Regions from separate parts of the Citrobacter sp. Cm046 genome, predicted to be linked through region 4. Evidence: predicted binding sites of a transcription regulator. Region 4 holds the regulator's gene; each other region holds the start of a gene.

Region 1 (7,628 bases), on a different contig from region 4:
AAGCACTGGTCCGTTGGATGGCACCAATCATGTCCTTTACCGCCGATGAAATCTGGGGTTACCTGCCAGGCGATCGCGAGAAGTATGTTTTCACCGGTGAGTGGTACCAAGGTCTGTTTGGTCTGGCCGATACTGAAGCGATGAACGACGCATTCTGGGACGAACTGCTGAAAGTGCGTGGCGAAGTGAACAAGGTTATCGAGCAGGCGCGTACGGATAAGAAAGTGGGCGGTTCTCTGGAAGCGGCAGTCACCCTGTATGCTGAACCAGAACTGGCTGCGAAGCTGACCGCACTGGGCGAAGAGTTACGCTTTGTTCTGTTGACCTCTGGCGCGATTGTTGCGGATTATGCACAAGCTCCTGCTGATGCTCAGCAGAGCGAACTGCTCAAAGGTCTGAAAATCGTACTGAGCAAAGCCGAAGGTGAGAAGTGCCCGCGTTGCTGGCATTACACCACCGACGTCGGTCAGGTGGCGGAACACGCAGAAATCTGCGGACGCTGTGTCAGCAACATCGCCGGTGATGGCGAAAAACGTAAGTTTGCCTGATGAGTAAGCCTCTTTGTTCAACTGGGCTACGCTGGCTATGGCTGGTGGTAGTCGTGCTGATTATCGATTTGGGCAGCAAATACCTGATCCTCCAGAGCTTTGCTCTGGGGGATACGGTGTCGCTATTCCCGTCGCTTAATCTGCACTATGCGCGTAATTATGGCGCTGCGTTTAGCTTCTTAGCCGACAGCGGTGGCTGGCAGCGCTGGTTCTTCGCCGGTATCGCGATTGGTATTTGTGTCATTCTGGCGGTGATGATGTATCGCTCGAAGGCGACGCAGAAGCTGAACAACATTGCCTATGCGCTAATCATTGGTGGCGCGCTGGGGAACCTGTTCGATCGACTGTGGCACGGTTTCGTGGTCGATATGATCGACTTTTACGTTGGTGACTGGCATTTCGCGACATTCAATCTTGCTGATACGGCGATTTGTATTGGCGCTGCGTTGATTGTCCTGGAAGGCTTCTTACCTTCGAAAGAGAAAAAAGCCGCATAAAAAAATGCCGGATAACGCTATGCTTATCCGGTGTGTAATATATCGCGATCCTTGTTTGCCCGGCTTGCTTAGCGCTACCGGGCAAACAGGCGGCAGCAATTTTAAAGAGCAATCTGCATGTCTAAATCAGTACAGAGTAACAGTGCGGTGCTGGTGCACTTCACCTTAAAGCTCGACGATGGCTCCACCGCAGAGTCAACCCGCAATAACGGTAAGCCTGCGCTGTTCCGCCTGGGCGATGGTTCTCTGTCTGAAGGACTGGAACAACATCTTCTGGGGTTAAAAGAGGGTGATAAAACCACTTTTTCTCTGGAGCCGGACGCCGCCTTTGGTGTGGCAAGCCCGGACTTAATTCAGTATTTCTCGCGTCGGGAATTTATGGACGCGGGTGAGCCAGAAATTGGCGCTATCATGCTCTTTACCGCAATGGACGGCAGTGAGATGCCGGGTGTGATCCGCGAAATCAATGGTGATTCAATCACGGTTGACTTCAACCATCCGCTGGCCGGGCATACCGTTCATTTTGATATTGAAGTGCTGGAAGTCGAACCGGCACTGGAGGCGTAAAATGCAGATCCTGTTGGCCAACCCGCGCGGTTTTTGCGCTGGCGTAGACCGCGCTATCAGCATTGTAGAAAACGCGCTGGCCATTTACGGCGCGCCGATTTATGTCCGTCATGAAGTGGTGCATAACCGCTATGTGGTGGATAGCCTGCGCGAGCGCGGCGCTATTTTTATAGAGCAAATCAGCGAAGTACCAGATGGCGCGATCCTGATTTTCTCGGCTCACGGAGTGTCTCAGGCAGTACGTAATGAGGCGAAAGGTCGTGACCTCACGGTGTTTGATGCAACCTGTCCGCTGGTGACGAAAGTGCATATGGAAGTCGCGCGAGCCAGCCGTCGCGGTGAAGAGTCGATCCTGATCGGCCACGCCGGGCACCCGGAAGTCGAAGGCACAATGGGGCAGTACAGCAACCCGCAAGGGGGAATGTATCTGGTTGAATCACCAGATGATGTGTGGACGCTGGACGTTAAAAACGAAGCGAAGCTGTCGTTTATGACGCAGACCACGCTCTCAGTGGACGACACATCTGATGTGATTGACGCGCTACGTAACCGTTTCCCGAAAATTGTCGGACCGCGTAAAGACGATATCTGCTATGCCACCACTAACCGACAGGAAGCGGTTCGTGCGCTGGCGGAACAAGCGGATGTGGTACTGGTGGTCGGTTCGAAAAACTCCTCTAACTCCAACCGCCTGGCCGAGCTGGCGCAGCGTATGGGCAAAGCGGCATACCTGATCGACGATGCAACCGATATCCAGGAATTGTGGGTGAAAGAGGCGAAGTGCGTGGGTGTCACCGCCGGAGCTTCTGCACCGGATATCCTGGTGCAGAACGTGATTACTCGCCTACAGGAGTTTGGCGGCGGGGAACCTGTTCCGCTGGAAGGACGTGAAGAGAACATTGTTTTCGAAGTGCCTAAAGAGCTGCGTGTGGATGTTCGTGAAGTAGAGTAAAACTTTCACTTATCTATTATGAGAAGATGCCAGACTTAACGTCTGGCATTTTTTTTGGAGAAACCATGCGCTTACCGATCATTCTTGATACCGACCCCGGCATTGATGATGCCGCTGCTATAGCCGCCGCGCTGTTTGCCCCTGAGCTGGATCTGCAACTGATGACCACGGTGGCAGGTAACGTTTCTGTGGAAAAAACCACTCGTAACGCGCTACAACTGCTACATTTCTGGAATGCGGATATCCCGCTGGCACAAGGGGCATCAATGCCGTTGCTGCGACCGCTACGCGACGCGGCTTCTGTACACGGTGAGTCCGGTATGGAAGGATATGAGTTTGTCGAACATAACCGTCAGCCGCTAGTAAAACCCGCCTTTCAGGTGATCCGTGATGCATTGATGAGCTCTCCTGAACCCCTCACCCTGGTTGCTATTGGTCCGTTAACTAATATTGCATTGCTGCTGATGCACTATCCGGAATGTGCGTTCAATATTCGTCGTCTGGTGATCATGGGCGGTTCCGCGGGTAGGGGAAACTTTACGCCAAATGCGGAGTTTAATATTGCTATCGATCCTGAAGCGGCAGCAAAAGTATTCCAGAGTGGGCTGGAGATTGTGATGTGCGGGCTGGATGTTACTAATCAGGCAGTACTCGCACCAGATTATCTGGCGACATTGCCTGAGTTGAACCAGACCGGGAGAATGCTGCATGCGCTGTTCAGTCATTACCGCAGTGGTAGCATGAATACAGGGCTGCGTATGCACGATCTCTGCGCCATTGCCTGGCTGGTGCGTCCGGATCTGTTCACAATGAAGCCGTGCTTTGTGGCAGTAGAAACGCAGGGTGAATACACGTCGGGTACGACGGTGGTGGATATTGAAGGACGACTTGGTCAACCGGCAAACGCACAGGTGGCGCTGGATCTGAACGTTGAAGGTTTTCAACAGTGGGTTGCTCACGTGTTGGCGCTGGCCCCCTGATTTCTGCACGATATAACGATATGACGCTGCTTATTCCGTAGTGTCATGTCTTTTACTGATATCTCTCCCTGTTTATCATTAAATTCTAATTATCGACGTTTTCGGCTGGCGGCGCAGCGATGCGCTGGTTAATCTGAAAATGATTTACGTGAAATTAACAAAAGAGAATAGCTATGCATGATGCACAAATCCGCGTTGCCATCGCGGGAGCCGGGGGGCGCATGGGGCGCCAGTTGATTCAGGCCACCCTCGGCATGGATGGCGTACAGCTGGGCGCGGCGCTGGAGCGTGAAGGCTCATCCTTGCTGGGTAGCGATGCCGGAGAGTTGGCAGGAGCCGGGAAAACGGGCGTGACTGTGCAGAGTAGCCTTGAGGCGATCAAAGATGATTTCGATATTTTTATCGATTTTACTCGCCCGGAAGGCACTTTGACGCATCTGGCATTTTGTCGCCAGCATGGAAAAGGGATGGTTATTGGGACGACTGGCTTTGATGATGCAGGCAAACAAGCTATTCATGATGCTGCTCAGGAGATTGGCATTGTATTCGCCGCTAACTTTAGCGTGGGTGTCAATGTCATGCTGAAGCTTCTGGAAAAAGCGGCGAAAGTGATGGGTGATTACACCGACATTGAAATCATCGAAGCCCACCACCGTCATAAAGTAGATGCGCCGTCAGGCACAGCGCTGGCGATGGGAGAAGCGATTGCCGGGGCACTGGATAAAGATCTCAAAGATTGCGCTGTCTATAGCCGTGAAGGTTACACCGGTGAACGTGTACCTGGCACCATTGGTTTTGCCACAGTGCGTGCAGGGGACATCGTCGGGGAACATACCGCGATGTTCGCTGATATTGGCGAACGTATCGAGATTACGCACAAGGCTTCCAGCCGTATGACGTTTGCTAATGGAGCGGTGAGATCGGCCATCTGGCTTAAATCTAAGTCAAATGGTCTTTTTGACATGCGTGATGTGCTTGATTTACGCAGTTTATAGGCATTATTTATCCTTCGTGATGTGGTTATTGTAATCATAATTAGTTGATTACATGGGGCAATATTTTATTGCCCTTTTATTTTTGATTGTTTTTGTGTGTTTTTGTCCTGAGTTGATTAATTTGAAACATTTACCTACAGTATTTTGTAGATTAAATGTAAATTTTGACCAAATGGTCTACTTTTTTTCATGTGTAAGCTATTTTTCACGCTCGATAAGTTCCGCAAGCGTTTTCTACCCCCACTTAGCTGATCTTTTTGCCTGTTAAATCGCATGTTTCATTCCAGTTGCGTAAAATAATAATAAAAATTGCCCTTTTGGGTAGACTTTTAGCTGGGCTGTCTCTAGAATGCCGCCGTTTGCCAGAAATCCATAGGTAAGCAAATTTGCATTGATTCATTCTGTCTTAATGAATTAATATGCAAATAAAGTGAGTGAATATTCTCTGGAGGGTGTTTTGATTAAGTCAGCGCTATTGGTTCTGGAAGACGGAACCCAGTTTCACGGTCGGGCCATAGGGGCAACAGGTTCGGCGGTTGGGGAAGTCGTTTTCAATACTTCAATGACCGGTTATCAAGAAATCCTCACTGATCCTTCCTATTCCCGCCAAATCGTCACTCTTACTTATCCCCATATCGGCAATGTCGGCACCAATGAAGCCGATGCAGAATCTTCTCAGGTACATGCGCAAGGTCTGGTCATCCGCGACCTGCCACTGATTGCCAGCAACTTCCGCGATACTGAAGACCTCTCTTCTTACCTGAAGCGTCACAACATTGTGGCGATTGCCGATATTGATACCCGTAAGCTGACTCGTCTGCTGCGTGAAAAAGGCGCACAGAATGGCTGCATCATTGCAGGGGATAACCCGGATGCAGCTCTGGCGCTGGAAAAAGCGAAAGCCTTCCCAGGCCTGAACGGAATGGACCTGGCGAAAGAAGTCACCACTGCGGAGCCTTACAACTGGACGCAGGGGAGCTGGACGCTGGCAGGTGACCTGCCAGAAGCGAAATCTGCAGATGAACTCCCGTTCCATGTTGTGGCTTATGATTTTGGTGCTAAACGCAATATTCTGCGCATGTTAGTGGATCGCGGCTGTCGCCTGACGGTGGTGCCGGCGAAGACCTCCGCAGAGGAAGTACTGAAGATGAATCCGGACGGTATTTTCCTGTCCAACGGTCCTGGTGACCCGGCTCCGTGCGACTACGCTATCGACGCGATTGGAAAATTCCTCGAAACCGATATTCCGGTATTCGGCATCTGCCTAGGCCATCAGCTACTGGCGCTGGCGAGCGGTGCTAAGACTATCAAGATGAAGTTTGGCCACCACGGCGGCAACCATCCGGTTAAAGATATTGATAACAACACCGTGATGATTACTGCACAAAACCACGGCTTTGCGGTGGATGAAGCGTCGCTGCCTGCAAACCTGCGCGTAACGCATAAATCGCTGTTCGATGGCACCCTTCAGGGTATCCACCGCACTGATAAACCGGCGTTCAGCTTCCAGGGCCACCCGGAAGCCAGTCCGGGGCCGCATGATGCTGCGCCGCTGTTCGACCACTTTATCGAGTTAATTGAGCTTTACCGTCAGTCCGCGAAATAATCAGGAGTTAATAGAGCCATGCCAAAACGTACAGACATAAAAAGTATCCTGATTCTGGGCGCGGGTCCGATTGTTATCGGCCAGGCGTGTGAGTTTGACTATTCCGGTGCGCAGGCATGTAAGGCCCTGCGTGAAGAGGGTTACCGCGTTATTCTGGTAAACTCCAACCCGGCAACCATTATGACCGACCCGGAAATGGCCGATGCTACCTACATCGAGCCGATTCACTGGGAAGTTGTGCGTAAGATTATCGAAAAAGAGCGCCCGGATGCGGTACTGCCGACCATGGGCGGCCAGACTGCGCTGAACTGTGCACTGGAACTTGAGCGTCAGGGCGTACTGGCTGAATTCGGTGTGACCATGATTGGGGCAACGGCGGATGCGATTGATAAAGCTGAAGACCGCCGTCGCTTCGATATCGCGATGAAGAAAATCGGCCTCGACACTGCGCGTTCTGGTATCGCACATACCATGGAAGAAGCGCTCGCGGTTGCCGCTGATGTTGGCTTTCCGTGCATTATCCGGCCTAGCTTCACCATGGGCGGCACCGGTGGCGGTATCGCTTATAACCGCGAAGAGTTTGAAGAAATTTGCGAACGCGGGTTGGATCTTTCCCCAACCAAAGAGCTGCTGATTGATGAGTCGCTGATTGGCTGGAAAGAGTACGAGATGGAAGTGGTACGTGATAAAAACGACAACTGCATCATCGTCTGCTCCATCGAAAACTTCGACGCTATGGGCATCCATACCGGTGACTCCATCACCGTAGCTCCGGCGCAAACGCTGACCGATAAAGAATACCAAATCATGCGTAACGCCTCGATGGCGGTACTGCGTGAAATCGGCGTGGAAACCGGTGGTTCTAACGTCCAGTTTGCGGTGAATCCCAAAAATGGTCGTCTGATTGTTATCGAAATGAACCCGCGTGTTTCTCGATCGTCGGCGCTGGCATCAAAAGCGACCGGTTTCCCGATTGCGAAAGTGGCGGCAAAACTGGCGGTCGGTTACACCCTCGACGAACTGATGAATGACATCACGGGCGGTCGTACTCCGGCTTCCTTTGAGCCGTCTATCGACTACGTCGTGACCAAAATCCCACGCTTTAACTTCGAGAAATTCGCCGGCGCCAACGACCGTCTGACTACTCAGATGAAATCTGTTGGTGAAGTGATGGCGATTGGTCGCACCCAGCAGGAATCTTTGCAGAAAGCACTGCGCGGTCTGGAAGTGGGGGCTACCGGTTTCGACCCTAAAGTGAGCCTGGATGACCCGGAAGCGCTGACCAAGATTCGCCGTGAGCTGAAAGATGCGGGCGCTGAGCGTATCTGGTATATCGCCGATGCGTTCCGCGCAGGTCTGTCCGTCGATGGCGTCTTCAACCTGACCAACATCGACCGCTGGTTCCTGGTACAAATTGAAGAACTGGTGCGTCTGGAAGAAAAAGTGGCGGAGCTTGGCATCAACGGGCTCAATGCTGACTTCC
Region 2 (7,628 bases), 300 kb from region 4:
ACGGAACCGCTGCCAATAATGATTAAGTCGTATTTCATCCGCTTCTCTCTGCAATCGCGATAGTTGCAGGGTAAATAAATGACCAGCATTATTCAACCAGGAAATAAGAAAGGCACCGTTAAGGTGCCTTTTGATGGTTGGGTGCATCAGATTTAATGACGCTGATACTCATTCACCTGGTAATCGCCTGATTCAATTTTGGCGATTCCTGCTTCTAATATCGAAATAAATTGCCTGGCAACATCAGTGGTTAACCAGAGCGTTTGACCAACTTCAGTCCCATCCGGGTCCGGACGATTCGGGGTCTGGTAGTGCAAACGCAGCATCAGCGCATCATAGCTATCAACGGTGCTGATGTCCCATCCTACAAGCGGATGAGTCTGAATGACTTCATTATTCTTTTCCATCATGCCCCCTAATTCGTGTTACTAGACAACGGTTTTCGAGGTTCAATGCGTTTTTTCTGAAGCAACTTCAGTATATCAATAAATATGGGTATTCACTGGAAATTTAAAGAGGGAGACGCATAAATTTTATGTTTTAAGTGTTATCCGAACAATAAATCGGCACCTTATTCATATTTTTTTGGCATGTTATGCAGTTATTTTGATGCTCAGGCTAAAAGATAATCAGTTGCGTAAATAAACGTTACCCGTTTTGGTAGCAGGATTACGCTATTGATTAAAAGGCAATGTGTGTAAAAAAGCCGGGGCGACCCGGCAAATAAACATCACTGCATATCATTTATTATTCATTGATGAACCAGTCATCTGCGCTTTCCCATGTTTCCTGCAGGATCTCGCTGATGCGTTCTTTGTCCTCTTTGGTCGCGCCAATGACCGCCAGATTGTTTGCGGTGGCATAACGAACGGTGACATTACCTTCGTTATCCGGGAAATGATGGTTAATACGGCGGGAGAGTTCACCTGCCAGGGCGTCAATCGCACCGGCAGGCAAAGGTGAAGTTTTAGCAATAGTGACTTCAATACGCATAATAGCCCCCTGTTGAATATACTGGTTATTTATACAGTTAACTTCAGTAATTGACAACAGTTGGCTATATTTTTTTTATCTTTTTACAGACCAGCGTACCGTTTCTCCGCCGAGGAAGGGGACCAGTGTGTCATCTTCAAGCGCGATGCTCTCCGGTACCTGCTGTTCAATTCTAACCAGTTCAATAAAGGTTTCGTTAACCGGCAGTCCGTAGAATCGAGGGCCATTAAGCGAGCAGAAGGCTTCAAAATGGGCCAGAGCATTCATCTCTTCGAATACGGTGGCATAACTGCCCAGCGCGGTCGGTGCGTTAAAACAACCCGCGCAGCCGCAACTGGACTCTTTGCGATGACGTGCATGTGGTGCCGAGTCAGTGCCAAGGAATGCGCGGGTAAAACCGCTGGCGACCAGTTCACGCAGCGCCTGCTGGTGGATGTTACGCTTGAGGATCGGTAAGCAATACAGATGCGGGCGAATTCCGCCTACCAGCATATGGTTGCGGTTAAACATTAAATGCTGTGGCGTTATCGTTGCTGCGAGGAATTCATTCCCGTCACGCACGTACTCTGCTGCATCTTTGGTGGTGATATGTTCAAACACGACTTTCTGCGCGGTCAGGCGCTGACGCAATGGCTCCATCACAGTTTCAATAAAGCGCGCTTCGCGATCAAAAATATCGATGTCCGCATGGGTCACTTCGCCATGTACCAGCAATGGCATGCCGAGTTTTTCCATCCGCTCCAGCACTGGCATGATGGCATCAATAGATGTCACGCCGTGTGTGGAGTTGGTGGTGGCATTCGCCGGATAGAGTTTGGCTGCAGTGAATACACCTTCTTTGAATCCGCGCTCCAGCTCATTGGGATCCAGCGTATCCGTTAAGTAGCAGGTCATTAATGGGGTGAAATCGTGACCGGCAGGCACCGCGTCAAGAATGCGCTGACGGTACGCGATAGCGGCGTCAACCGTAGTGACAGGCGGTGCCAGGTTGGGCATGACAATCGCGCGCCCATAAATTTCACTGGTATAGGGCACGACAGTTTTTAACATGTCGCCATCGCGAAAGTGAAGATGCCAGTCGTCTGGGCGGCGGATCTTTAAAACCTGGGATGGTGCAGTCATCAATATGCTCCGGCTGAGGATAGTCATTTTTGCCGGAAACAAAGGATAAGCGGAAACGTTTTCGTTTGCACGAAAAAAAGGGTGCTGATGCACCCTCATTTTTATTAATCAGTAAACGGAATGATTATTTCTCCCGGTTTCACCTCAATACCTTTGGCCAGCTTTTTCGCCAGCGCTTCGCCGTTACTGCTATCTTCTCGCAGGATATAAGCCGGTTGCTGATTGAAATAATTCCGCAGCGACTGGTTTAAATAAGGCATCAGGGTTTGCAGAACCGATTGCATTTTTTCCGGTGTGACGGTTGCATCAACAACTTCCATCTCTTGCAGATAGATAGCGCCTTTTTCTTTGTTGAAGACCGGCAATGCTTTTAACTTCAGCTTCATGGTCGCTTTCTGACTGCCAAACAGGGAGTTCATATCCAGATTGGCATCCCCGGTCAGGGTCACTTTATTCGGCTCTTCACGACCGATCTGACTGGCGAGATTGCTCAGAACAATATGTGCTTCAGCAACACCGGGCAAGCCAATGTCTTTAGAAAAGTTATTGTGTTTCGCCAGCGCCTGATTAATTTCTTGCTCGCTAACCGTGTATTGCGTGAGTTGATTACAACCAACCAACAGGCCGCCGACAATTAGTGCAGCGGCAAAAAAAAACTTTTTCATGGGGTTCCTCAACATGATGCTTGTGGCGTAATCGTGACACAAAGCAGCATCTAGTACCAGCACGCCGGACACCAGCAGAAAAAACTGAAAATGTGTCCATGCGGCTGGCTAAATATCAGGCACCTGGCTCCAGCATACCGCGTGATGTGCGTTTGTGGCTGAACTGCCAGCCCAGAGCCAGAAAAGTGATAAGGCCGATAACCCCGAGCATCATCCATGGCAGTTCGGGTTGCGACAACGCTTTGCCCATGTCAAACAACCAGCCGCCGCCGATGTAACCTATTGCGCCGCCGATAGCTAATCCCAGCCGACTAAAGCCCATGTAACTCCCCCGTGCCCGCGCATTCGCCAGCGATGCGCTGAGCGTTTCCCGCGCTGGTTCCGCAATAATGGAACCGATATAGAACGTACAGATCAGAGTGAAAAGCTGCTGTAAATTACCGACCAGACCAATGGGCATCATACTGAGAGACATCACCAACAAACCGGCCATCAGGCGGTGTTCCAGGCGAAAACGCTTTTCACTCCAGCGAGCAATCGGGTAGAGCAGCGTTAAGGAGAGGCATGCTTCAATGGCATACATCCATTTCACGGCGGACGGTGAACCCGCAATATCGTTAACCATAATCGGTAGCATCAGCATGACCTGCACCGCCAGCATGTAATAACCCGCTAATGTCAGGACATAGGTGACAAATCGCTTGTCATGCATCACGTGACTCATCCCTTCGCGTACCGGAATTTTCACCGTCGACAGTTTCCACGCGGGGAGAAGCCAGGCATTAAAGGCAGCGCACAGGACAAACAAAATCGCGCCCGTGGCGCATACCAGTCGGAAGTCGTACTGTAGCAGCCAGCTTCCGAGTAACGCACCAACGACCGCGCCGGCACTATCCTGCATCATCAGGATAGAGAAGAAACGCCCACGTTTTTCCGGGCGGATCAGTTTGACCACCAGCGCGGAGCGGGGAGGATCGAACAGTGTGCCGCCTAATCCGGAGAGAAAACAGGAAAACCACAGCAGCCAGGGTTCATGGGCAATACCCATAGTGGCGAATCCGGCGGCGCGCATCAGCATGCCGGTGACAATCATCGGTTTTGCACCAAAACGGTCTGCAATCGCTCCGCCAAAAATACCCAGCCCTTGCTGAATAAATTGGCGTAATCCAAGCGCAATACCAACCATTACGGCAGCCCAGCCCATTTGGTCGACGAAACGAATAGAGATCAACGGGAATACGACGAAGAAACCCAGTACGACCAACATATTATCGATGAGCAGGAAATATTTACCCAGGTTCCTCGCCTGCGAAACTTGCGACATTTCCCCTCCAGGGAAAAACTCGTCACTCTGATTAGAGTTTAAAAGATAAGCACCTCCTATTCTGCGGTGTCGTCTGATCTTTTCCCACCCCTGGGGAAACAATATTTTTTTATCAAAAGCCAGTCTTGATAGAGAGTTTTCATCAAAATGTGTGAATAATTCAAAAAATGATGTTTTGCTCTTTTCACAGGGTGTATTTGCACAGGTATAGTATCGCAAATAGCGTATTGAAGACGTTACGGGAAGGAGTAGGTATAGAATGTTTGGCTATCGCAGTAACGTGCCAAAAGTGCGCTTAACCACGGACCGCCTGGTCGTGCGTTTAGTGCATGAGCGTGATGCCTGGCGTCTGGCAGATTATTACGCAGAAAATCGTCATTTCTTAAAACCCTGGGAACCTGTTCGCGATGAAAGCCATTGTTATCCTTCTGGCTGGCAGGCGCGTCTGAGTATGATCTCTGAATTTCATAAACAAGGGTCTGCTTATTATTTTGCGTTGCTCGATCCAGAAGAGAAAGAGATCATCGGCGTCGCGAACTTCTCTAACGTCGTGCGTGGATCTTTTCATGCATGTTATCTCGGTTATTCCATTGCGCAGAAGTGGCAGGGACAGGGGCTGATGTATGAAGCCTTAACCGCGGCCATTCGTTATATGCAGCGCTCACAGCATATTCACCGCATTATGGCGAATTACATGCCACATAATAAACGTAGCGGCGATTTGCTGGCGCGGCTTGGTTTTGAAAAAGAAGGGTATGCAAAAGACTACCTGCTGATTGACGGGCAGTGGCGCGATCACGTGCTAACGGCGTTGACAACATCAGAATGGACCCCGGGTCGCTAAGTTTCAGCTGTATTGGCTGATTAATGGAGAAGACGATGAAATACGAATTAACCGCCACCGAAGCCCGCGTGATTGGCTGTCTGCTGGAAAAGCAGGTAACAACGCCAGAACAGTATCCGCTCTCCGTGAATGGCGTTGTGACCGCCTGCAATCAAAAAACCAATCGTGAACCGGTGATGAACCTGTCGGAATCGGAAGTGCAGGACCAACTGGATAACCTGGTTAAACGGCATTTTCTGCGTACTGTAAGCGGGTTTGGTAATCGCGTAACCAAATACGAGCAACGCTTTTGTAACTCAGAGTTTGGCAATCTGAAGCTCAGTGCAGGAGAAGTGGCGTTAATTACGACGTTATTATTGCGCGGCGCACAAACGCCCGGAGAGTTGCGTAGTCGAGCATCCCGTATGTATGAATTCAGTGACATGGCAGAAGTTGAATCGACTCTGGAGACACTGGCCACCCGTGAAGATGGTCCTTATGTTGTCCGTCTGGCACGTGAACCCGGTAAGCGCGAAAGCCGTTATATGCACCTGTTTTGCGGTGAAGTTGATGAGCCGATCGCAACGGCAGATGAATCTCCGGCTGCTTCTGGTGGTTTGCAGGCGCGCGTCGAGGCGCTGGAAACTGAAGTGGCAGAGCTAAAACAGCGGCTCGATTCGCTACTGGCGCATCTGGGAGACTAATGTGAAAAAATTACGTATCGGTGTTGTCGGGCTGGGCGGCATTGCGCAAAAAGCCTGGTTACCCGTCCTTGGCGCGGCTCCGGAGTGGACACTACAGGGAGCCTGGTCACCTTCGCGGGAAAAAGCAGAGCGTATTTGCGAAACCTGGCGGATGCCATACGTTGATTCACTGGCGAATCTGGCAGCAACCTGCGATGCCGTTTTTGTCCATTCCAGTACCGCAACACATTATGCTGTGGTGAGTGAATTGCTTAATGCCGGGATCCATGTTTGCGTGGATAAACCCCTGGCGGAAAATTTGCGCGATGCTGAACAACTGGTGGCACTCGCGGCGCGGAAAAAACTGACGCTGATGGTGGGTTTCAATCGCCGGTTTGCGCCGCTTTACCGGGATTTAAAAGCGCAGTTAGGTGATGCTGCTTCTGTCAGAATGGACAAGCATCGTACGGATAGTGTTGGGCCGCACGATCTGCGTTTTACGCTGTTGGATGATTATCTGCACGTCGTGGACACCGCGCTGTGGCTGTCCGGGGGAGAGGCTTTGATAAATAGCGGTACGCTGTTGACCAACGAATCCGGGGCGATGCTTTATGCCGAACACCATTTTTCTGCGGGTCAGGTGCAAGTAACCACCAGTATGCATCGTCGGGCGGGCAGCCAACGAGAAAGTGTACAGGTGGTGATGAACGGAGGATTAATAGACGTTACTGATATGCGGGAATGGCGTGAGGAGCGTGGACAGGGCGTAGTACACAAGCCGGTTCCAGGCTGGCAAACAACCCTGGAACAACGTGGCTTTGCCGGATGCGCGCGTCACTTTATTGAATGCGTGCAAAATCAGACGGTTCCTGAGACGGCGGGTGAACAGGCGATTCTGGCTCAGCGCGTGGTCGAAAAGCTGTGGCGGGATGCCATGGCTGAATAACCCCCTGTAACATCTGGCGGTAGTAATTCATCGTAATCCAGGTACTATATGCCCACTCAAAATAACTCCTCTTTCTAACAGTGAATGATGGCAACCTGTGGGGTGAACTGTTTGCCTGATAAGACTTTTATGCGTCTCCATCGGGTGCGGTGATGTTGCCGGATGACCGCTTAAATGCGTTATCTGGTCTACGGTTTCGCCATGCGGGGTTTTGCTCCAGGGTCTGGAATATAAAATAGATGAATTTATTAAAGTCGCTGGCGGCCGTCAGCTCGATGACGATGTTTTCACGCGTGCTGGGTTTTGCGCGTGATGCGATTGTCGCCAGAATTTTTGGCGCAGGGATGGCGACAGATGCCTTTTTTGTGGCATTCAAACTTCCTAACCTGCTGCGTCGAATTTTTGCTGAAGGCGCGTTTTCTCAGGCGTTCGTGCCAATTCTTGCAGAGTACAAAAGTAAGCAGGGTGAAGATGCCACCCGTGTGTTCGTCGCTTACGTTTCTGGGCTGTTGACGCTGGCGTTGGCGGTGGTCACGGTTGTCGGAATGCTCGCAGCGCCGTGGGTGATTATGGTCACCGCGCCTGGCTTTGCCGATACGGCCGACAAGTTTGCGCTTACCACTCAACTGCTGCGGATAACCTTTCCCTATATTCTGTTAATTTCGCTAGCCTCGCTGGTGGGCGCTATTCTTAACACCTGGAACCGTTTCTCCATTCCGGCGTTTGCACCGACGTTTCTGAACATCAGCATGATCGGTTTCGCGCTGTTTGCTGCACCTTATTTTAACCCGCCGGTACTGGCGCTGGCCTGGGCCGTCACCGTAGGTGGGGTATTACAACTGGTTTACCAGCTCCCGCATTTGAAAAAAATTGGTATGCTGGTGCTGCCGCGCGTGAACTTTCACGATGCCGGTGCGATGCGCGTCGTAAAGCAGATGGGCCCGGCAATCCTGGGCGTATCTGTCAGCCAGATTTCCCTGATCATCAACACAATTTTCGCCTCATTCCTGGCTTCAGGATCGGTTTCATGGATGTACTATGCTGACCGCCTGATGGAGTTCCCGTCAGGCGT
Region 3 (7,628 bases), on a different contig from region 4:
AGATTGACCTGACAATCGTCGCATCGTTGATGTCGGTAATTGGTTACTCGCTAAACGACAGTATCGTGGTATCTGACCGTATTCGTGAAAACTTCCGCAAAATCCGTCGCGGTACGCCTTACGAAATCTTTAACGTGTCACTGACCCAGACGTTGCACCGTACGTTAATCACCTCCGGTACGACGTTAGTGGTTATTCTGATGCTGTACCTCTTTGGTGGTCCGGTGCTGGAAGGCTTCTCGCTGACCATGCTTATCGGTGTCTCCATCGGTACTGCCTCGTCTATCTACGTAGCATCGGCGTTGGCGTTGAAGCTGGGTATGAAGCGCGAGCACATGCTGCAGCAGAAGGTCGAGAAAGAAGGGGCGGATCAGCCGTCTATTCTGCCGTAACCGAAGCTGCGCGTAAAAGCTGGAATCCCGATCGCAAGGTCGGGATTTTTTTTGCCTGTAGCACGCTGATTTCGTGTGGATATTAGCGAGTGGAGTAGAATCGCCCCAAGCTGGGGTGACCCGGTGAGGCACAGTGTTGCGGGGCTTGATCTCCGTTGGCCTTGTCGCCGCGTGGCAACATGCGCCCGAAACGGGCCAGAGGGAAACTTTTGGCCCTTTTTGCAAACACTACTGACAGTATGCTGTCAGTAGTCCTGTTTTATAGTCCTTCTGAGATTACCCACAAAGGCAGGAGGATGTATGAATAACGTGATTAACTGGTTTGAAATCCCGGTAGCGGAAATGGATCGTGCCATTGCTTTTTATGAACCGGTGATGCAGGTTTCGCTGCGTCGGGAGAATATGGATTGTGCTGAGCTGGCAGTGTTCCCGCATCAGGACCCAGCCCCCGGTGGCGCACTGGCTAAATTTGATGGTATTACGCCTTCGCAGCAGGGCGCTATTATTTATCTGCATACGGACGATCTCCCGGCTACGCTTGCGCGTGTCGAAACAGCGGGTGGTAAGTGTGTGTTTGGACCACTTGAGCTGGGGCAGGATATTGGCACGATTGCGTTATTTACCGATAGTGAAGGTAATCGCGTTGGCTTGCACCAGCCTGCATAATATTTCTAAATACAGAGGGTTAAGATGACCAGGCGCGCTGACCGTTTATTTCAGATTGTACAGATCCTGCGTGGCAGGAGGCTGACAACGGCGGCGCATCTGGCGGAGCGGCTCGAGGTTTCTCCTCGCACGATCTACCGCGATATCTGCGATTTATCAATATCCGGCGTGCCTGTTGAAGGGGAGGCGGGCAGCGGGTACCGTTTAATGGCAGGATTTGATCTGCCACCTTTAATGCTCACTCACCGTGAGTCAGAAGCACTGATGGTCGCAATCCGATTACTGAAAACCTGGGGCGGTGATTCGCTCTCGCGGGAGCTGGAATCGGCGCAGGAAAAAGTGTTGGCGATCCTGCCAGAAGAGAGTCGTCGCAGGGCAGAACAGACGCGTATTTTTGCCCCTGACTTTGGAACTCAATTACATTCTCGTAGCACATTTGATCTTATACACCGGGCTGTATCTACCCAACAGGTTCTGGCACTGCATTATCGTGACGAAGCCGGGCAACTCTCCTGGCGAGATGTGCAGCCGCTGGGGTTATTTTTCTGGGGAGAGCACTGGCTACTGGTTGCATGGTGTGAAAGGCGTGAGGATTATCGCTGTTTTCGTGTTGATCGTTGTCTCTGCGTTACCCCTGTGGACAGGCATTTTCGTGAGGATACCGGACGTTCGCTAAGCGACTTTTTGCGTAAAGTTCGCTGTGACGATAAGCCATAAAAAAGCCAGCGGTTAAGCTGGCTTTAACATGCTGGTCTCCGGGCCGGCGCAGTGCCGCCCGGTATCAGGCAAAATTAGAAGTTGTAACCGACAACCAGATAGCCACCCCAACCGGTAGAACGAACGTTTTCTTTCATCCAGCTCAGATCAGCGTCATCGTTCCACTGACCGCCGTTGTGCCAGTAACGAGCGACGACGGAATAGTGCCAGTGGTCGTAGTTCAGTGCCAGAATGTGGCTGGAGGCGATAGAGTCGTTAGTACGCTGTTTAATACCATTCTCAGCATAAGCACTCTTATCACCGAGATCGGAACCCCAGTCAAAGTTAGTGAAACCAATGTAGCTCAGGTTACCACCCCACAGTTCGGTAATTGGCACAAAGTATTTCACTTTGAAACGGTAGCCATCCCAATCGTTTTGATTTTCTGCACCGTAGTTCTGCCACTGATACTTAGCGTATACGTTCATGGACAGGCTCATCGGCAGGCCAGTGTCGATGTCGGTACCCAGACCCATATACCAGGTGCTCTGACGGCCATCTTTGTTACGACCCATGTCGTAGATATAGTTGTTGGCGAAGTACCACTCTTTGAACGGACCAAAGCTCAGATCAGTACCGGTCAGTTTGTCGATGGAGAAACGCGGTTCAATTTCCATAAACAGCGGGGAACCGTGGTTCCAGATACCTTTCGCATCGGTGTTACCACCGAAGAAGACTGGCGCATCCATGTAACCATAGAAGTCGAACCAGTCTTTCTTAGCGAAAGCTTCATATTCCAGATAGGTATCGTTACGGATCTGTGGTCCGAAACGGGTGTGGTAGCTACCTACTACGTTAACGCTCTGATGCCACCAGTCGGAAAGATATTGCGGTTTGTCATTTTCTGCCGCATTAGCAGTAAAGGACGAGGAGAGCGCCAGTACTGCACCGGCTGCAAGTAATGTTTTTTTCATATGTATGCCACTGTTTGAAATCCCTTTCGGGAGTGAAAAAGGCGCAATTTGCGTTTCTAAATATTTCGTATTTCTTCGGAGCCTATTATAAAAATCATTGTTCACAAAAATATGTCTTGTTTCACAGTTCTATCATTTACGTAATCGATTGCGTTCACGTTTGCGTACTTTAGGCGGCGAATTGTACTGGCTCCCATGAATGTTGCCAAGTTTTACTAAAAATCTCGATGATGTCAGAGGAGTAACAAAATGAAGGCTGGTGATGTTGCGGAACGCACAAAACGTTCCGCAAAAAAGTTTATTGTGTCACAGGCTGGATGTCGTGGATGCGTACAAACCCTAATTGCTCCGGAGACAGGCCATTAAGCTGTAACGAAATGTCTACGTCGCTGGGTGCAAGAATACTTGCCGGAGCGTTTATCAATTGGTTCTGAACATTCACCTCCTGATAGTTGTCCGTGGTGCCCTGAATTTGCCCGTACTCTACGGTGGCGCTAAAAGCGGGTAAAGGGGTGTCGGATTCGCCCTGAATACGTAATGTCAGGCGCGTACCGTCTGCATTTGGTGCAATATTCACCAGTGACATGCGTAACGTACCGATCTGACTGTTCAGTCGGGCGGGGGTTTTGGAACCCGGTAGTAAATAGACGCCACTGGTGGATTTTGCATTCAACATATTCTGCTGCGTTATTTTCACCGTTTCCTGATTAAGCTGTGTCATCTCTTTGCTCAGCGTGCTGACGCTTTGATGCATTTGGCGTACTTCGCTTTGCTGTGCACAGGCGCTAAGACTAAAGAGACTTCCCACCAGGAGAATTCTTAGGTAACGTCTTGTCATGTAGGTTACTTCCTTTATTGTCGCGATAGCATAATGGTAGTGTGCAAAGAGCACGAAGGCATCGATCCTTTATCTCAAAAGCGCTCTGCCTTTGTTGTCACGCCAGTTCAGGGTAAAATAGATTTCTGTTAACCACCTGGTCAGGACGCCGTATGCATTGCCCATTCTGTTTCGCCGTAGACACTAAGGTAATTGACTCTCGTCTTGTAGGCGAGGGCTCCTCGGTACGCCGCCGCCGGCAGTGTCTGGTCTGTAACGAACGTTTTACCACTTTTGAAGTGGCTGAACTTGTCATGCCGCGCGTTGTAAAAAGCAATGATGTGCGTGAACCTTTTAATGAGGAAAAACTGCGTAGCGGTATGCTCAGAGCACTTGAGAAACGACCTGTTAGCGCTGATGACGTCGAAATGGCGTTAAACCATATAAAATCCCAGCTGCGCGCGACAGGCGAACGTGAGGTTCCGAGCAAGATGATCGGTAACCTGGTGATGGAGCAACTGAAAAAGCTCGATAAAGTCGCCTACATCCGCTTTGCCTCGGTCTACCGGAGCTTTGAAGATATCAAAGAATTTGGCGAAGAGATTGCTCGCCTACAGGACTAAGCCATGCAGGATGAATTTTACATGGCGCGAGCGCTGAAGCTTGCTGCGCGCGGACGTTTTACCACACATCCCAACCCCAACGTAGGCTGTGTGATTGTTAAAGATGGCGAGATCGTCGGTGAAGGTTATCATCATCGCGCAGGTGAACCGCATGCTGAAGTTCATGCGTTGCGGATGGCGGGTGAGAAAGCAAAAGGCGCAACGGCTTACGTTACGCTGGAACCCTGCAGCCACCATGGTCGGACTCCGCCGTGCTGTGATGCGCTGATCGCCGCAGGCGTGACGCGAGTTGTGGCCGCCATGCAGGACCCCAATCCGCAGGTCGCTGGGCGCGGGCTTTATCGCCTGCAACAGGCGGGCATTGACGTCAGCCACGGGCTGATGATGAGTGAGGTTGAACAACTTAATAAAGGCTTCCTCAAGCGGATGCGTACAGGATTCCCGTATGTGCAGCTTAAGCTTGGCGCATCGCTCGATGGCCGCACTGCGATGGCCAGCGGCGAAAGTCAGTGGATAACTTCGCCCGAGGCGCGCCGCGATGTGCAGCGCCTGCGCGCACAAAACCATGCCATTTTGACCAGCAGCGCCACGGTACTGGCGGACGATCCTCAGCTTACCGTCCGTTGGGAGGAGTTGGGGGAGTCAACCCAGGCTCTCTATCCGCAAGAAAATCTGCGTCAGCCGATCCGCATTGTCCTTGATAGCCAAAACCAGGTGACGCCGGAGCATCGTATTGTGCAGCAGCCGGGAGAAACCTGGATTGCCCGTACTCATGACGATCCCCGCAACTGGCCGGAGGCGGTTCGTAGCCTGAAGATTCCTGAACATAACGGGCATCTGGACCTGGTGGTGCTGCTGATGCAACTAGGCAAGCAACAAATTAACAGCATTTGGGTTGAGGCTGGCCCGACGCTTGCGGGCGCGTTATTACAGGCCGGAGTGGTTGATGAGCTAATCATCTATGTTGCGCCTAAACTGTTAGGGAGCGATGCACGAGGATTATGTGTGCTGCCAGGACTTGAGAAACTGGCTGATGCCCCCCATTTCAAATTCAATGAGATACGCCATGTAGGTCCGGACCTTTGCCTGCATTTAGTGGGCGCATGATCTCCCGGTTCGAAAGGGAAGCAGCGCACAGATTATTATGATAAAATCCGCCCCCCTGCGGGGTCTAGTGAATCCGAAGGAAGAATATGAACATTATTGAAGCTAACGTTGCTACCCCGGACGCTCGCGTCGCCATCACCATTGCGCGTTTCAACAACTTTATCAATGACAGCCTGCTGGAAGGTGCGATCGACGCCCTGAAACGTATTGGTCAGGTTAAAGATGAAAACATTACCGTCGTTTGGGTTCCAGGCGCGTATGAGCTGCCGCTGGCGGCAGGTGCGCTGGCAAAAACCGGTAAATACGACGCGGTGATTGCGTTAGGCACGGTGATTCGTGGCGGTACCGCACACTTCGAATATGTGGCTGGCGGTGCAAGCAATGGCCTGGCGCATGTCGCTCAGGACAGTGGCATTCCGGTAGCCTTCGGTGTTCTGACCACCGAAAGTATTGAACAAGCCATTGAACGCGCTGGCACTAAAGCCGGCAACAAAGGCGCAGAAGCTGCACTGACTGCACTTGAAATGATTAATGTATTGAAAGCCATTAAGGCCTGATTTTTGTAAGGGGAAATCCGTGAAACCTGCTGCTCGTCGCCGCGCCCGTGAGTGTGCCGTCCAGGCGCTCTACTCCTGGCAGTTGTCCCAGAACGACATCGCTGATGTTGAATACCAGTTCCTGGCGGAACAGGACGTAAAAGATGTCGACGTTCTGTATTTCCGTGAACTGCTGTCCGGGGTGGCGACTAACAGCGCGTACCTGGATGGACTAATGAAGCCTTACCTGTCTCGCCTGTTGGAAGAGCTGGGTCAGGTAGAAAAAGCCGTGCTGCGTATTGCGCTGTTTGAACTGTCTAAACGTAGTGATGTGCCGTATAAAGTGGCCATCAACGAGGCGATTGAACTGGCGAAAACCTTCGGCGCTGAAGATAGCCATAAATTCGTTAACGGCGTACTGGATAAAGCAGCACCTGCGATTCGCCCCAACAAAAAGTGATCTCCAGGCCGGTAGGATAGCGGAATTATATTTCCGCTGTCGCCGGCCTTTTCTTTTTTCCTGCTGAGGCATAACGTATGGCATGTGGCGAATTCTCCCTGATTGCCCGTTATTTTGACCGTGTTAGAAGCTCTCGTCTTGATGTCGAAACCGGTATTGGTGACGATTGCGCACTCCTGAATATCCCTGATAAACAAACCCTGGCGATCAGTACTGACACGCTGGTAGCGGGTAATCACTTCCTTCCTGACATCGATCCCACCGATCTGGCCTGGAAAGCGCTGGCAGTGAACTTGAGTGATCTGGCTGCGATGGGGGCTGATCCTGCATGGCTAACGCTTGCGCTCACTTTGCCTGACGTCGATGAAGCCTGGCTCGAAGCCTTCAGTGATGGCCTGTTTGAACTCCTCAATTATTATGATATGCAACTGATTGGCGGTGACACCACGCGTGGGCCATTGTCGATGACGTTGGGTATCCATGGCTACGTCCCGGTAGGACGGGCCTTAAAACGCTCCGGTGCGAAGCCAGGAGACTGGATCTACGTGACCGGTACGCCAGGCGACAGCGCTGCAGGGCTGGCGATTTTGCAGCACCATTTACAGGTTGCAGATGCAAAACATGCGGACTATTTGCTTAAGCGGCATCTGCGACCAACGCCACGAATTTTGCAGGGCCAGGGCCTGCGCGACCTGGCGAGTGCGGCAATCGATCTTTCTGATGGTCTGATTTCTGATCTGGGGCATATCGTCAATGCCAGTGGCTGTGGCGCACGGGTTAACGTCGATGCCTTGCCATATTCGACAGCGCTTGCCCAATGCGTTGAGCCTGAACAGGCGTTGCGTTGGGCGCTCTCGGGTGGTGAAGATTATGAGTTATGCTTTACAGTACCGGAAATAAACCGTGGCGCCCTGGACGTGGCGCTGGGGCATCTGGGCGCATCATTTACCTGCATCGGACAGATGAGTGCTGACGTGGAAGGCATTCACTTTACGCGTGACGGCAAGCCTGTCACTTTTGACTGGAAAGGATATGACCATTTTGCCACGCCTTAAAAAAGATGTCGCAAAAAGCCGTTTGAGTATGCGCAATCCGTGGCACCTGCTGGCCACCGGATTTGGCAGTGGGTTGAGTCCCATTGTACCGGGCACCATGGGATCGCTGGCGGCGATCCCATTTTGGTATCTAATGACGTTTCTGCCGTGGCAGCTCTATTCTCTGGTTGTCATGCTGTCGATCTGCATCGGCGTCTATCTTTGCCATCAGACGGCGAAAGATATGGGTGTGCACGATCACGGCAGCATTGTCTGGGACGAGTTTGTCGGGATGTGGATAACCCTGATGGCGCTGCCGACCA
Region 4 (7,628 bases):
GCCAACCCCTAAGCCTGTTCTGGCGGCGGTTTGCGCATCCAGCGTAGAGCCCTGGCCCAGACGATAACCGACGCGGATCGTAACGGCGGCAGCCAGCGACATCGGCAGTACGAACATTAACGAGCTAAAGTTCAGTGCGATTTGGTGTCCGGCGACATCAACAATTCCCAGTGGGGAAACCAACAGTGCGACTACGGCAAACAGTGTGACTTCAAAAAATAACGCCAGCGCAATGGGTAAACCCAACTGGACCAGACGTTTCATTACTGCGGTGTCTGGTTTCTGGAAGCCACGCACATTACGGATATCTCGCATTGATCGTGCATGTTTGACATAAGAGAGCATGGCGATAAACATCACCCAGTACACTGCCGCCGTCGCTACGCCGCAGCCAACGCCGCCGAGTTCCGGCATACCCAAATGTCCATAGATGAAAACATAGTTAACCGGAATGTTCACCAGCAGGCCGAGAAACCCCATTACCATCGCCGGTTTGGTTTTGGCCAGCCCCTCGCACTGGTTACGGGCAACCTGGAAGAACAGATACCCCGGTGCTCCCCACAACAGCGCACGCAGGTAACCGACAGCTTTATCTGCCAGCGCTGGATCGATGTTATGCATGGAACGGATAATGTATCCCGCGTTCCACAGCACTACCATAATCAAAATGGATACGCTGCCCGCAAGCCAGAATCCCTGGCGTATCTGATGGGCAATGCGATCGCGGCGACCAGAGCCATTGAGCTGCGCAATCACTGGCGTTAATGCCAGCAGCAGTCCATGACCAAACAAAATGGCCGGTAGCCAGATGGAGGTCCCGATGGCAACGGCCGCCATGTCCGTCGCGCTGTAACCTCCAGCCATGACGGTATCGACGAATCCCATTGCGGTTTGGGCGATTTGCGCAAGAATCACCGGAATTGCCAGAGCTAATAACTGACGCGCTTCTATTACATACTTTTGCACGTTTACACCTTATTACTCTTCATACTCCAGGCTGCAGGTTTGTTGGTTGCGTTCGTTTGCCCCGGTCACACAGCGGTTTATGTCCCGGACCTTACTCACCGCTTCCCTGCAACTCGAATTATTTTGAGTATCTATTGTTGTTATTTAAGAGACAAAAAAGCCGCCTTAAATGGCAGCAAGGAGAAAATGCTGAGGAAATTGCAGTCTATTGTAGCGAGGAATGCATAATTCTCCAGTGAAAAAACAGGTGGGGGCGGTGCATTGCTGGCAACCTGTTTTTTCACCTGCTATTGTGCTCAGCAGAGATGTCTTAATTGAGTTCAGGAGTTACAGGTATGTTTACGGGTATTGTGCAGGGCACCGCAAAACTGGTGTCTATTGATGAGAAACCAAATTTTCGCACGCATGTAGTGGAGTTACCTGAATACATGCTGGAGGCGCTGGAGACCGGCGCATCGGTTGCACATAACGGTTGCTGTCTGACAGTGACTGAAATTAATGGCAACCGCATCAGCTTTGACCTGATGAAAGAAACACTACGTATTACCAACCTTGGCGATCTGCGGGTAGGTGACCTGGTAAACGTCGAACGTGCAGCAAAATTCAGCGATGAGATCGGCGGACATTTGATGTCGGGTCATATTATGACCACCGCGGAGGTGTCGAAAATTCTGACCTCCGAGAATAATCGGCAGATATGGTTCAAGGTCCAGGATACGTCGCTGATGAAATACATCCTGTATAAAGGATTTATCGGTATTGATGGCATCAGCCTGACGGTAGGCGAAGTGACGCCGACGCGCTTCTGCGTTCATCTGATCCCGGAAACGCTGGAGCGTACTACGCTTGGCAAGAAAAAGCTTGGTGCGCGGGTAAACATTGAAATCGACCCACAAACACAGGCTGTTGTTGATACCGTTGAGCGCGTACTGGCCGCGCGAGAAGGCGCGATCAGCAACATCACCGGTGAGGCTGGGGCCTGAGTCATGATGAAAAGCCCCCGTCGCGAACGGGGGCCGAAAGAACTAGCGCGGAACGCGCAGGCCGTGTTCCACACCGCGAGAGAAAACCACCTGCCAAAGCTGAATATCACGTGCGCGAAACGCACCGGCACAGGCGTTGAGGTAATAACTGAACATGCGTTTAAAACGCTCAGTATAATTATCGGCAATCTCCGGCCAACTCTCCATGAAACGCTCATGCCAGGCCATCAACGTGGTATCGTAATCCGCACCAAAATTGTGCCAGTCCTCCATCACAAAATGTGACTCGCTGGCGTTGGCAATCTGGCGTACCGATGGTAAACAACCGTTCGGGAAGATGTATTTGTTAATCCATGGGTCAACGTTATTGTCAGTTTTCTTAGAACCGATACTGTGCAGCAAAAACAGACCATCTGGCTTTAAATTGCGATCAACCACGTCAAAGTAGGTGTTGTAGTTTTTTGGCCCCACATGCTCAAACATACCGACGGAGACAATGCGGTCAAAGCGGTCGTTCAGGTCGCGGTAGTCCTGGAGTAAAATAGTAACGTCCAACCCTTCACAGCGCGCCTGCGCCAGTTTCTGTTGTTCCGCTGAAATCGTCACGCCCACCACACTCACGCCGTATTGTGCTGCCATAAACTGGGACAGGCCTCCCCAGCCGCAACCAATATCGAGCACGCGCATTCCTGGCTTCAACTGCAGTTTCTCGCTAATCATTCTGAGCTTCGCCTTCTGGGCAGCTTCCAGGGTGTCGGCATCTTTCCAGTAGGCGCAGGAATACTGCATATAGGGGTCGAGCATGCGGGTAAAGAGATCGTTGCCAAGATCGTAGTGCTCTTTGCCGACAACCCACGCGCGCTTTTTAGTCTGTAGATTAAACAGACGCGCCGTTGCGATACGGAGAGTATCTTTGAAATGGCGGGGGAGTTGGCTTTCCAGATCTGCGCGTAAGACTTTGGTAAAAAACATATCCAGACGATCGCATTCCCACCAACCATCCATATAGCTTTCACCTAAACCCAGCGACCCTTCCTGCAGGACACGTTTGAAAAAAACGGGGTTTTTAACGCGAATATCCGCTGGCGCAGCACCATTAATCGTAATGCCCGCACGGCTTAGTAATTCATTGGTGATTCGGTACCAGTTATCATCCGGTACGCTGACGTCTTCTATACACGATGAACTCATAGCTTCTCCATCACTGGTCGGTGATCAGAACCTTAAAACAGCGTAGACGCTTTTTTGGTCTTGTGAGAAATTTCACGGAATTAATCCGTAATCTATTATCCGACGTAGAACAGAGGAAGGGAGAACCCCTTGCCGAAAAGACCATCCGTGGAAAAACGGGAACAACCTTGTTCCCGTTAACACAGAATAATTATCGTAATTTTAACAACTGGAAATCAGTATAGGCCTGAATATTTGGTGATTCAACCGAAAATTGTTAGCCAGCTAATTAATTTATGACGGTTATTAATGTGACTCACCATGTGCAATCTGAGAGCCCTCATTCGCCAGGGAATCATTCTCTTTTTGCGACTGCATTTTATATCCAAGCGCAGCCAGGAACACCGTTGACAGCATTACGCTGGTGGTTGTGAGCAACGGAGTACTGATTAACCACGACACCACAAGGCTTGCCAGGAAGCATAAACCCAGTTGTAGCGTGTTCTGCATCGCCGCTGCGCGTCCTGTTGCCTGCGGGAAAGGACGTAGTGCCTGAGCGACGACAATCGGATAGATCGCGCCGTTCGCTATCGCCATGACGCAGAATGGGATCAAGATTTCGGCCAGTGCAACGTGGTGAATAAAACCGGTTGCCCATGTGGCAATAACGCTGATTGCATACAGGATCAGTAGCCATGGCAGCAACTGGCTACCCTGCCATTTTTGCAGTGCGGCGCGGCAACCGTACCCGCCGATCAGGAAGGCGATAGTTTGTGGAACATAGCTCAGTCCAATTACTGCCGGGCTATAGCCCATCTCGCTCAGGATAAACGGTGAGCCGGTCAGCCATGCGAAAAAGCTCGCAGAACATGCCGCATAAATCAGTACATTTCCACGGTATGTTTTAGAACGCAGTAGCGTCGCGAACGTCAACGCGTCCTGACTATCGTCACGCGCATTTGCTGTCGGTTTTAACCGCAGGGCAGGCAACATCAGGATCAAGGTAATCGCAAACAGGGTGGCAAAAATGGCCTGCCAGGAAAAATGTACCAGGATCCAGCTACCTAATAAGGGCGCGAGGGCAGGTGATAAGCCGACCAGAGGCATAATGGTGGCAAAGATACGGTTAACTTTTTGCGAGGGATAGTAATCGGTAACCAGCGCCTGCCAGATTACTGATGCGGCACAAACGCCGACGGCCTGGACGAAGCGCAGCACCAGCAAGCCGGTGGCGTTTTCAACCCATAGCATCCCCAGACTACCCAGGGCGAAGATGGATAATCCCAGCAATAAAATTGGCTTACGACCATAGCGGTCGGAGAGTGGCCCCCACAGAAGCTGCGCAACGGCAAAACCGGCTAAGAACAAACTAAGGCTGGCGCTGACGGCAGACGCAGGGGTTTGCAGATCGGACTGAATAGCAGCAAAGGCGGGCAAATACATATCCGTTGCCAGAAAGCCGAGCACGCTAAGACCGGCCAGCCAGACTAAAAACCCTTTTCCAGGTTGCATCATCATTTCTCTTTTTAAGCAGTAAAACAGTGTCGCAGAGTGTAGTGAGTGAAATTCTCGCTGTGAAACGCTAATATTTGTTTACTGATTTCAAAATTTTTGTAGGCAGACTATGTGGTCGGAATATTCACTTGAAGTCGTTGATGCGGTTGCGCGTAACGGCAGCTTTAGTTCGGCTGCGCAGGAGTTGCACCGTGTACCTTCGGCGGTAAGCTACACCGTTCGTCAACTGGAGGAGTGGCTTGCAGTTCCGCTTTTCGAGCGACGTCATCGGGATGTGGAACTAACACCCGCAGGGGCGTGGTTTTTAAAAGAAGGTCGGTCTGTTATCAAAAAAATGCAGATCACTCGCCAGCAATGTCAGCAAATCGCCAACGGCTGGCGAGGGCAGCTCGCGATTGCAGTCGATAATATTGTGCGACCGGAACGCACCCGGCAGATGATTGTGGATTTCTATCGTCACTTCGATGATGTGGAACTGCTGGTTTTTCAGGAAGTGTTTAACGGTGTCTGGGATGCGCTATCGGATGGTCGCGTCGAACTGGCGATCGGTGCAACGCAGGCGATTCCGGTGGGGGGACGTTACACGTTTCGTGATATGGGAATGCTGAGCTGGAGTTGCGTGGTGGCGAGCCATCACCCGTTGGCTTCGATTCCCGGGCCATTAAGCGATGACACGTTGCGCAACTGGCCGTCGTTGGTTCGTGAAGATACTTCGCGCACGCTACCGAAACGAATCACATGGCTGCTGGATAACCAAAAACGTGTCGTGGTACCGGACTGGGAATCCTCTGCTACCTGTTTATCGGCTGGGCTATGTGTGGGCATGGTGCCAACACATTTTGCTAAACCGTGGATCGATAGCGGTAAGTGGGTTGCTTTGCAGCTGGAAAACCCTTTTCCTGATGCCGCATGTTGTCTGACCTGGCAGCAAAATGATACGTCGCCAGCACTGCTCTGGTTGCTGGACTACCTGGGAGATAGCGAAACGCTGAATAAAGAGTGGCTACGGGAGCCGGAACAGGCTCCCGTATAACAGGTTTAACGACGGTAATCGCGGAATGGGCCGTCGGCAACGGAGCGACGCTCCACCAGTCGAGGGTGGACCTCAATAGATTGCGACTCTTCGCGCTTGTTTACGATACGGTCTAACAGCATATTGAAGGCAGTCTCACCTAACGAATCTTTCGGCTGGTGAATCGTGGTCAACGCTGGCGTGAAGAAGCGGGCGTTGCGCACGTTGTCATAACCGATCAACGACACATCCTGCGGTACACGCAAACCCATCTCGTCAGCGGCGCAAAGAGCACCCATCGCCATGATATCGCCACCGCAGAAGACGGCAGTCGGACGATGCGACTGGGAGAGGATTTGCTGCATGGCGCGATATCCGGATTCTGGTTCAAAATCGCCCTGTACGATCCAGTTTTCAGGTACTTTAATCAGCGCTTCTTCCATCGCTTTCATAAATCCTGCCAGGCGTCCGGCGCCGGTGTTGCGCTCCATAGGGCCTGGGATCACGCCAATCTCGCGGTGGCCGCGTTCTACCAGATATCGACCCGCCATATAACCGCCTTCGAAAGCGTTATCAATGACCGTGTCGGTAAAGTCGGCTTTCGCTTCGCCCCAGTCCATGACGACCATCGGAATATGGCGATACTCTTCGAGCATGGAAAGCAGTGATTCCGGATACTCAGAACACATTACCAGTAAGCCATCGACGCGCTTTTGCGCCATCATTGAGAGATATGCCTGCTGCTTTTCGAGGCTATTCCATGCGTTACCCAGAATCAGCGTGTAGCCTTTCTGGAAACAATTTTTCTCAACGGCTTCGATAATTTCCGCGAAATAGGCGGCTTCGCTGCTGGTCGCCAACAAGCCGATCGACTTGGTGTGATTCACCTTCAGGCTGCGCGCAACTGCGCTGGGAGAGTAGTGCAACTCTTTAATGGCTGCCCAGACTGCATTACGCGTTTCTTCCGCGACAAAGCGCGTCTTGTTAATTACATGTGATACGGTTGTAGTGGAAACGTTTGCTCGCTTCGCTACATCTTTAATTGTTGCCATTACATCTCACTCCAGACCATATCCTAAGCTCCTGAGAATACTCCAGGTAAACGTTTGCCTTTACACACCCTTAACGCAACGTCAGAGTTGCGGCACGCCGGGAAAACGACACGGAACGTCAGGAAGGGGTCAATGGCCGGTACGCTAATCAAGTAAGCGTGGAATTTTGTCTGATCTTAACGAAAAGGGGAAGAGTTAAAAGCATTTATCAATATAAATCGTGAGAGATTTTTGCGTTCAAGTATGCAAAAATGCGCAATATCACTTTTTGTGTGGGAATAAAAAGGAGAAAACTTGATGAGCACCGATCTGAAATTTTCGTTAGTCACCACCATTATTGTTCTGGGCCTGATTGTAGCAAGTGGTTTGACCGCAGCACTGCATTGATTTACTCCGAGGGAGAGCAATCTCCCTCATCCCTTCAGCACGTTTTTCCCGTTCTATTATTTGCGAATTTGCAAAAGTCTTTTGCAAATTTGTTAACTTTATTATTTTTGCGATCAATGTCATGCTTTTGGCTCTTATTACGTGTCGTGCCACGGCTCGACGTTATGGAGTCGAAGTATGAAAATAAATTATCCGTTACTGGCACTGGCGATTGGTGCGTTCGGTATTGGCACGACCGAATTTTCTCCTATGGGATTATTACCCGTCATTGCCCGGGGTGTGGATGTCTCGATTCCTGCTGCCGGAATGTTAATCAGCGCATATGCGGTTGGCGTGATGGTGGGTGCTCCGTTGATGACATTGTTGCTTTCTCATCGTGCGCGCCGTAATGCGCTTATTTTTCTGATGGCGATATTTACACTGGGTAATGTGCTTTCGGCAATTGCACCGGATTACACCACTCTCATGCTTTCACGTATTTTGACCAGTCTTAATCACGGCGCTTTTTTTGGCCTTGGTTCTGTTGTGGCGGCGAGCGTGGTG

Evidence for each region. Region 4 encodes PurR, which represses purine synthesis genes. Its sites were predicted from a motif close to CANGCAAACGTTTGCNTG; they were not measured.
Region 1: a site for PurR is predicted at 4,888-4,905, ahead of carA (glutamine-hydrolyzing carbamoyl-phosphate synthase small subunit). Genes of this name have one in related genera too.
Region 2: a site for PurR is predicted at 2,164-2,181, ahead of pyrC (dihydroorotase). Genes of this name have one in related genera too.
Region 3: a site for PurR is predicted at 2,866-2,883, ahead of OGX98_RS07605 (nucleoside-specific channel-forming protein Tsx). Genes of this name have one in related genera too.

The regions. Positions count from the first base shown of each region.
Region 1 is NZ_JAOWGP010000046.1:395,801-403,428, forward strand. It holds gene ileS (isoleucine--tRNA ligase) at 1-548, shown strand, start outside; gene lspA (signal peptidase II) at 548-1,045, shown strand; gene fkpB (FKBP-type peptidyl-prolyl cis-trans isomerase) at 1,163-1,612, shown strand; gene ispH (4-hydroxy-3-methylbut-2-enyl diphosphate reductase) at 1,614-2,564, shown strand; gene rihC (ribonucleoside hydrolase RihC) at 2,630-3,544, shown strand; gene dapB (4-hydroxy-tetrahydrodipicolinate reductase) at 3,718-4,539, shown strand; gene carA (glutamine-hydrolyzing carbamoyl-phosphate synthase small subunit) at 4,997-6,145, shown strand; gene carB (carbamoyl-phosphate synthase large subunit) at 6,164-7,628, shown strand, end outside.
Region 2 is NZ_JAOWGP010000037.1:313,181-320,808, reverse strand. It holds gene solA (N-methyl-L-tryptophan oxidase) at 1-38, opposite strand, end outside; gene bssS (biofilm formation regulator BssS) at 153-407, opposite strand; gene dinI (DNA damage-inducible protein I) at 748-993, opposite strand; gene pyrC (dihydroorotase) at 1,069-2,115, opposite strand; gene OGX98_RS10290 (lipoprotein) at 2,220-2,780, opposite strand; gene mdtH (multidrug efflux MFS transporter MdtH) at 2,896-4,104, opposite strand; gene rimJ (ribosomal protein S5-alanine N-acetyltransferase) at 4,364-4,948, shown strand; gene OGX98_RS10275 (YceH family protein) at 4,984-5,631, shown strand; gene OGX98_RS10270 (Gfo/Idh/MocA family protein) at 5,633-6,556, shown strand; gene murJ (murein biosynthesis integral membrane protein MurJ) at 6,796-7,628, shown strand, end outside.
Region 3 is NZ_JAOWGP010000036.1:197,351-204,978, forward strand. It holds gene secF (protein translocase subunit SecF) at 1-392, shown strand, start outside; gene OGX98_RS07595 (VOC family protein) at 693-1,058, shown strand; gene OGX98_RS07600 (helix-turn-helix transcriptional regulator) at 1,083-1,775, shown strand; gene OGX98_RS07605 (nucleoside-specific channel-forming protein Tsx) at 1,850-2,728, opposite strand; gene OGX98_RS07610 (SadB/YajI family lipoprotein) at 3,027-3,566, opposite strand; gene nrdR (transcriptional regulator NrdR) at 3,719-4,168, shown strand; gene ribD (bifunctional diaminohydroxyphosphoribosylaminopyrimidine deaminase/5-amino-6-(5-phosphoribosylamino)uracil reductase RibD) at 4,172-5,275, shown strand; gene ribH (6,7-dimethyl-8-ribityllumazine synthase) at 5,362-5,832, shown strand; gene nusB (transcription antitermination factor NusB) at 5,852-6,271, shown strand; gene thiL (thiamine-phosphate kinase) at 6,349-7,326, shown strand; gene pgpA (phosphatidylglycerophosphatase A) at 7,304-7,628, shown strand, end outside.
Region 4 is NZ_JAOWGP010000037.1:10,235-17,862, reverse strand. It holds gene mdtK (MdtK family multidrug efflux MATE transporter) at 1-966, opposite strand, end outside; gene OGX98_RS08820 (riboflavin synthase subunit alpha) at 1,302-1,949, shown strand; gene cfa (cyclopropane fatty acyl phospholipid synthase) at 1,992-3,140, opposite strand; gene punC (purine nucleoside transporter PunC) at 3,426-4,631, opposite strand; gene punR (DNA-binding transcriptional activator PunR) at 4,744-5,667, shown strand; gene purR (HTH-type transcriptional repressor PurR) at 5,673-6,698, opposite strand; gene cydH (cytochrome bd-I accessory subunit CydH) at 6,996-7,085, shown strand; gene OGX98_RS08790 (MFS transporter) at 7,263-7,628, shown strand, end outside.